3 regions of the Kitasatospora sp. NPDC001309 genome follow, and region 2 is predicted to be linked to each of the others. Evidence: riboswitches for the same ligand, from Rfam matches in the RefSeq annotation. Region 2 holds a riboswitch; each other region holds the start of a gene.
What was found. Region 2 has a riboswitch for cobalamin ahead of ACFY2K_RS25750 (HoxN/HupN/NixA family nickel/cobalt transporter). Riboswitches for the same ligand answer to the same signal wherever they lie in the genome.
Positions count from the first base shown of each region.

Region 1: linked by a shared signal. The riboswitch ahead of ACFY2K_RS16865 (CbtB-domain containing protein) and the one ahead of ACFY2K_RS25750 (HoxN/HupN/NixA family nickel/cobalt transporter) in region 2 are both predicted to bind cobalamin.
Region 3: linked by a shared signal. The riboswitch ahead of ACFY2K_RS24830 (CoA-acylating methylmalonate-semialdehyde dehydrogenase) and the one ahead of ACFY2K_RS25750 (HoxN/HupN/NixA family nickel/cobalt transporter) in region 2 are both predicted to bind cobalamin.

Region 1 is NZ_JBIAXC010000014.1:85,328-87,579, forward strand. It holds gene ACFY2K_RS16855 ((2Fe-2S)-binding protein) at 1-13, opposite strand, end outside; gene ACFY2K_RS16860 (CbtA family protein) at 10-885, opposite strand; gene ACFY2K_RS16865 (CbtB-domain containing protein) at 912-1,130, opposite strand; cobalamin riboswitch at 1,168-1,292, opposite strand; gene ACFY2K_RS16870 (ECF transporter S component) at 1,315-2,103, opposite strand; gene ACFY2K_RS16875 (ABC transporter ATP-binding protein) at 2,100-2,252, opposite strand, start outside.
Region 2 is NZ_JBIAXC010000027.1:125,983-128,234, reverse strand. It holds gene ACFY2K_RS25755 (type B 50S ribosomal protein L31) at 1-160, shown strand, start outside; gene ACFY2K_RS25750 (HoxN/HupN/NixA family nickel/cobalt transporter) at 233-1,354, opposite strand; cobalamin riboswitch at 1,386-1,580, opposite strand; gene ACFY2K_RS25745 (ArsR/SmtB family transcription factor) at 1,662-2,045, shown strand; gene ACFY2K_RS25740 (hypothetical protein) at 2,099-2,252, shown strand, end outside.
Region 3 is NZ_JBIAXC010000026.1:68,881-71,132, forward strand. It holds gene ACFY2K_RS24820 (short-chain fatty acyl-CoA regulator family protein) at 1-433, shown strand, start outside; gene ACFY2K_RS24825 (hypothetical protein) at 580-801, shown strand; cobalamin riboswitch at 1,043-1,234, shown strand; gene ACFY2K_RS24830 (CoA-acylating methylmalonate-semialdehyde dehydrogenase) at 1,431-2,252, shown strand, end outside.

The DNA.
Region 1 (2,252 bases), on a different contig from region 2:
GGGTGTGCGTCACGCCGCGCCGACCGGCTCGGAGCCGGACTCGGCCGGGACCGCCGTGGCGGCCGCCGTACGGGCGTTGATCACTCGCTCGGCCATCGGTCCGAAGAGCAGGCCCAGCGCGGCCCACAGCAGCAGCTGCGCGGCCACCGAGTAGAAGCGGAACTCGAACAGGGTGTCCGCCGGGAAGCCCGGGTAGACGATGGCGCCCTTGTCGTCGGTCAGCGGCAGCGGCGTCTCGGTCGCGTGATGGCCGAACTGCTGGACGTTGTCGGCGAGTTCGCCGAGCGAGGGGAGCACCGCCATGACGATGCCGATCGCCGCCGCGAAGGCGCCGGCGGCGAGCAGGGTGGCGTTCCAGTTCCCGAACCGGGCCTGGAGGCGCTTGCCGAGCCAGACCGCCAGCACGAGGAACAGGAGCGAGCAGGCGACCATGGCCAGGTACAGGTTGCCGCGGTCGCGGATGGTGTCGGGGTGTCCGATGGCCGGCGGGTTGGCGGGGTACTTGACGAACGGCACGAGGTACAGGCCGAGGAACCCGCCCAGGGCCACCAGCATCGCCAGGTTGCGCGGGCGGAGCCTGCCGGTCCGGCCGAGGCACACGGTGTACGCCACCGCGAACAGCGCGCCCATCGCCGCACCGAACAGGATCATGCCGGCGCCGATGCCGACGTTGGCCTGGACGGTGCGGCTGAAGATGTCCGGTCCGCCCATGTCCATGGGCAGCCCGGCGGCCTTGTCCAGCAGGCCCTGCGCGTCGTCACGACCGCTCTCGTACTCGATCGCCGCGTTGATCTGCGGCTCGGCGAAGATCCGCGCGAAGACGAAGGCGAGCAGGCCGGCCACTGCGCCGGCGAGCACGCCGCGCAGGATGAGTTTCTTCTCCATGTCTGGTTGTTCGCTGCTTCCGCTCGTCAGTGGCAGGGGAAGCCGAGGAAGTGCCGCGAGTCGTGGACGAACTCGTGGATGTGCATGTCCTTGCCGAACACGGAGTAGGCACCCTGGTCGACGCCGATGAAGTAGTAGACGGCCAGCGCGAGGAACGCGGTGACGACGAGCCAGGCGACGGCCTTGGACGCCGGCACCACGACCGGGACGGGCAGGGCAGAGGGTCCGGGCATACTGGTGCTCACGGTGGAGCCTCCTTCGGGGATCGTGCGTCCCGCTCTTGTTGGGGCGAATCGTGATGGCGTCGTATCTGACTCGCGGGCCGTCCCGAAGGGCGATCCGCTCACAGTGGCGCGACCGTGCCGGAGTTCCACCGGCTTCCTTACGCCATCACTACATCCGGCAGAGTAGGCCTGCCCGCCGGGGCCGTCAATCGGCCTCGAAGCGCACGGTGGGCTCGAAGTTGGCGCGGCGGGCCGCTCGGCGGAAGACGGTCAGGACGGCGGGCCCGACGACGAGCACGGCGGTCAGGGTGGTGACGGCGCGGCCGGTGTCCCAGCCGAGCGACGTGGCGAGGTCGAACAGCAGGTAGCGGTGCCACTGCTCGGTGAAGGGCAGACCGGGGAGGTAGGCGATCGAACTGTTCGGGTCGGTGGAGAACGGCCAGAAGGACAGGTTGAGCAGGAAGCCGAACAGGTAGCCGGAGAAGGCCCCGTACACGGCCAGCACGGGCACCTCCACCCGGCGGCGCCGGGTCTTCGGCAGCAGGCCGGCGAGCATGCCGACGAAGGCGCAGCCGAACATCTGGTACGGCATCCAGGGACCGACTCCGCCGGTGAGCAGGGCGGAGGCGAACAGCGAGGTGCAGCCGAGGGTGAAGCCGAAGCCGGGGCCGAAGACGCGGCCGGCCAGGACGAGGATGAAGAAGACCGTCTCCACACCGGCCGTCCCGGCGCCGAGGGGTCGGAGCCCGGCGTTGACGGCGGACAGGACGCCGAGCATGGCGAGCGCCTTGGCGTCGATGCCGCCGGCCGAGATCTCTGCGATGACGACGGCGAGGACCAGGACGAGCAGGACGGCGAAGATCAGCGGCGGGGCGTAGTTGGAGCCGAACTTCCCGGGTGCGACGACGAACGGCCAGGTGAAGGCGACCAGGCCGATGAAGGCGGCCAGGGCGACGACGACGCGGGCCCGGCCGGGGATCCGTACGGCGGTCATCGCGCGGCCTCCGCCGGTTCGAGGGCCTCGGCGACCTGCCGGGGCGTCAGGTAGCCGAGTGGGGCGAGGATCTTGGCGGTCTGCGGGGCGAAGGTGGGCGAGGCGACGATGACCTGGGCGGTCGGCCCGTCGGCGACGATCTCGCCCTC
Region 2 (2,252 bases):
CGGTGACCGCACGGTCGAGTGGGAGGACGGCAACACCTACCCGGTGATCGACGTCGAGATCTCCTCGGCGAGCCACCCCTTCTACACCGGCCAGTCCCGGGTGCTCGACACCGCCGGCCGGGTCGAGCAGTTCCGCCGCCGCTACGGCGACCGGCACTGACGGCGGAACGCGAACGGCGCCTCCCCGGCTCGGGGAGGCGCCGTTCGCGACGCGCGGGCACTGCCGCCACCGCTACTGCTGCTGCGTGGGCGTCCAGCGCTTCTCGACGCCCGCCAGCTTCCAGTACGCGATGGCGATCGCCCACACCACCACGAACAGCCCGGCGATCGCGTAGCCGACGTTGTCCAGCGAGATGTCCGCGATGAACCCGGTCACCGGGTCGGTCAGGTCGAGCTTCTCGTGCAGCACGCCGACCAGCTCGATGGTGCCGATGATGAAGGCCACCGCGATCGACAGCCCGGTGATGGTCAGGTTGTAGTACACCTTGCGCACCGGGTTGGAGAAGGCCCACTGGTACGCGAAGTTCATGAACGTCCCGTCCAGGGTGTCGAACAGGCTCATCCCGGCCGCGAACAGCAGCGGCAGGCAGACGATCGCGTACCAGGGCAGCCCGGCCGCCGCGCCCGAACCGGCCATCACCATCAGGGTGACCTCGGTCGCGGTGTCGAAGCCCAGGCCCAGCACCATGCCGACCGGGAACATCTGCCCGGGCCGGGTGATCGAGCGGGTCGCCCGGTTCAGGATCCGGGCCATGAAGCCGCGCGAGTCGAGGTGCGCCTCCAGCTCCGACTCGTCGAACTGCCCGGCCCGCATCGAGCGGAACACCTTGAGGATGCCGAGCAGCGCCGCCAGGTTGAGCGCTCCGATCAGGTAGAGGAAGGCGCCGGAGGCCGTGGTGCCGACCAGCCCGAGCCACTTGTGGGTGGCCGAGTCGTCGTCCATCAGCGTGTTCGCCAGCTGGGCGCCGCCCGCCACCAGGGCAGCCATGATGACCACCATCGAGGAGTGGCCGAGCGCGAACCAGAAGCCGACCGAGACCGGCCGCTTGCCGTCCGCCATCAGCTTGCGGGTGGTGTTGTCGATCACCGCGATGTGGTCGGCGTCGAAGGCGTGCCGCATGCCGAGGGTGTAGGCCGTGATGCCCAGGCCCACCCCGAAGACCTGGGTGCCGACGGCGTAGTTGTGCGGCGCGACCAGGAAGACGAGGGTCCCGAAGGCCACCACGTGCATGGCCAGGATCACCCCCATCAACCCGGCGGTCCGGAGGGTGTCCTCGCGCTTCCACCGGAAGGTGGGCAGTACGGAGGGGGCGGGGCCCGCCTCGGCGGGCGCGGCGGTTTCGGGCAGGGTCATCTTCGGATCACGCTCCAGCACCTCGTGGAATGACTTCGTGAGATGCCGTGGCCGGTCTCCTGGCTCACGGGGCTTCCCGACCCGCCTTCCCAGGTGCACGAAGCACCCAGTGGCACGTGGATCCGGACGACTGTCCCCCGATCACAGTGGCGAGGGCCGCTCCGGAATGGGACCTGTTGAGGGTCCGTCACCGGTCTTCCCGAGCACCACGGCGGGGAACACCGTAGGGGCAGGACCACACCCTCGCAAGGTTGCGCACCTGTGCAGGTGTCCAGGATCACAGGTCGTGAGCTGCCAGAATGTCCGCATGCATCTCGTACCGGCCGACCGCGCGGGCCACCGCACCATCGACGGACACCGGGTCTGCGAGGCCATCGCCGCCATCGGGGACACCGCCCACGTCCGGACCTGGGCCGAGCGGTTCTCCCTGCTCTCCGACCCCGGCCGGCTCGCCCTGCTGCTCGCCCTCCACCGGGCCGGCCCGCTCGCCGTCAGCGACCTGGCGGTCGCCACCGGCATGCGCGACCCGGCCGTCTCCCAGGCCCTGCGACTGCTCCGCACGGCGGGCGTGGTCACCGGCGACAAGGACGGACGCGTGGTGCGCTACCGGCTCGTGGACGACGCCCTGCGCCCCCTCCTCGACGAGTGCGCCGCCGCCGACCACGAGGAGCCCGCCGCGGCGGCGGGCTGACCGACACTCGGCAAACCACGCCGGGGGCGCGGCGGGGTGAGTACGATCACGATGTGCCGTCCCACCCCCACGTCTGGCCCGCCGACCGCTGGAACACCCGCCCGGTCAAGGCCCGCGTGCTGGCGGTCGCCCGCACCCTCACCTCGGCGACCCGGGTCCTGGACGTCCTCACCCTGCTCGACCCGGACGGCATCGAGCGGTACTTCA
Region 3 (2,252 bases), on a different contig from region 2:
CCGGGCCGGGAACGTCTCCAAGCGGCAGTCCGCCACGCCCTTCCACTTCTCCCGCACCGGTGGCACCTGCCCGCTGTGGAACGTCTACGACGCCTTCGCCGCCCCGGGCCGGGTCCACGTCCAGGTCGCCGCCATGCCGGACGGGCGCCGCTACCTGTGGACGGCCCGCGCCGTCACCCGCTCGCCCGGCGGCTGGGGCCGGCCCGGCAAGACCTTCGCGATCGGCCTCGGCTGCGAACTCCGGCACGCGGGGCGGCTGGTGTACTCCGCCGGCCTGGACCTGACCGACGAGGCCGCCGCCACCCCGATCGGCCTGGGCTGCAAGGTCTGCGAACGCCCGGCCTGCGCCCAGCGCTCGGCCCCGGCGATCGGCCGCCCGCTGGCCGTCGACGAGCACACCAGCACCTTCGTCCCGTACCCGGCGTCCTCCTGAGCGGTGCCGCACGGGGCGAGGCAGCCCCCGGAGGGCCGTCGGACGAGTACAACCACCCTTCCTGCCATCGGGTTTGGTGACATTGGGCGGCGGGCATCGCCAGCCCGGAAGCCCCGTGCACCACGGGCGGAAGTGAGGTGGGACGGATGGCCGGCGACGAGACGCCACAGCCCTTCGCGACGTTCTGCGGCAACTGCAACTGCGGTTGCCCCCAGGTGTTCCTGGACCGGGAGGCCCCGGTGGACCGGCGGGTGAGGATCACCGACGACTTCGGTCAGCAGATCCGGATGAGCGAGGACCAGTTCCGCGACCTGGTGCGCCAGGCCAAGGAGGGACTGCTGGACCTCTCCGCGGCTTCGGCCGGCTGAACGCGATCGAACGGCGCCCGGGGGCGGCGGTCCGATGACCCGCCGCCGGTCCGGCGAAGGGCCGTGGTCGCGGCCCGGGACTCGCCGATCGGTGTCGGGGACACGGACACCTCGCTCTACAGGAACGCGTGGTCGACCTCGCGCTCTGGCTCGACCGCCACCGGCCCGTCCTGGCCCTGTGACCCGTCGTGCCCCTGTGACCGCTCGGGCCCGCGCCGCGCGGCGGTGGGTCTGGACTTACTAGGACGTCCAACTATATGGTCGACGGCAGGTCCGCGGTGTCAGGGAAGCCGGTGTGAGTCCGGCACGGTCCCGCCACTGTGACCGGGGAGTTCGTCCTCGCAGATGACGGCCACTGGCAGCCAGCCGGGAAGGCCAGGGGGCGGGCGTGGATCCGGGAGTCAGGATACCGGCCGCGGATGATCCGTGTTTTCCACGAGGATGGAGACGACACGCATGACTCCGGGCCGCTGTTCCCGCTCCGCTGCCGTGCTGCCGACCGTCGGGGCCCATCGCTCCTGACGGTTCGTCACTTTACGCCTGCCGCGACGGCGTACGACCGTACGTCCGATGCCGCGGCGTGCTCTCTCCATTCCTCCTCTCCCCACCCGTGACGAGAGAAGGAACCGATGGTCCGCGAACTGGCCCACTTCATCGGCGGCAAGCGCGTCGCCGGGACGTCCGGCCGCTACGGCGACGTCTTCGACCCCAACACCGGCCGGGTGCAGGCCCGGGTGCCGCTGGCCGACCGGGCCGAGGTCGAGGCGGTGATCGCCGACGCCGCCCAGGCCCAGCCCGGGTGGGCGGCCTGGAACCCGCAGCGGCGGGCGCGGGTGCTGCTGCGCTTCCTGCAACTGGTCGAGCAGGAGAAGGAGGAGCTGGCCCGGCTGCTCTCCGCCGAGCACGGCAAGACTGTGGCCGACGCCCACGGCGACCTCCAACGCGGCCTGGAGGTGGTGGAGTTCGCCGCCGGGATCCCGCACCTGTTGAAGGGCGAGTTCACCGACAACGCCGGCACCGGCATCGACGTCTACTCGATGCGCCAGCCGCTCGGCGTGGTCGCCGGCATCACGCCGTTCAACTTTCCGGCGATGATCCCGCTGTGGAAGGCCGCACCCGCGCTGGCCTGCGGCAACTCCTTCGTTCTCAAGCCCTCCGAGCGGGACCCGTCGGTGCCGCTTCGGCTCGCCGAGCTGTTCCTGGAGGCCGGGCTGCCGCCGGGCGTGCTCAACGTGGTCAACGGCGGCAAGGAGGCGGTGGACACCCTGCTGGAGGACGAGCGGGTGCAGGCCGTCGGCTTCGTCGGATCCACCCCGATCGCCCGGTACGTCTACGCGACGGCCGCCGCCCACGGGAAGCGGGCGCAGTGCTTCGGCGGCGCGAAGAACCACATGATCGTGATGCCGGACGCCGACCTCGACCAGGCCGCCGACGCGCTGATCGGCGCCGGC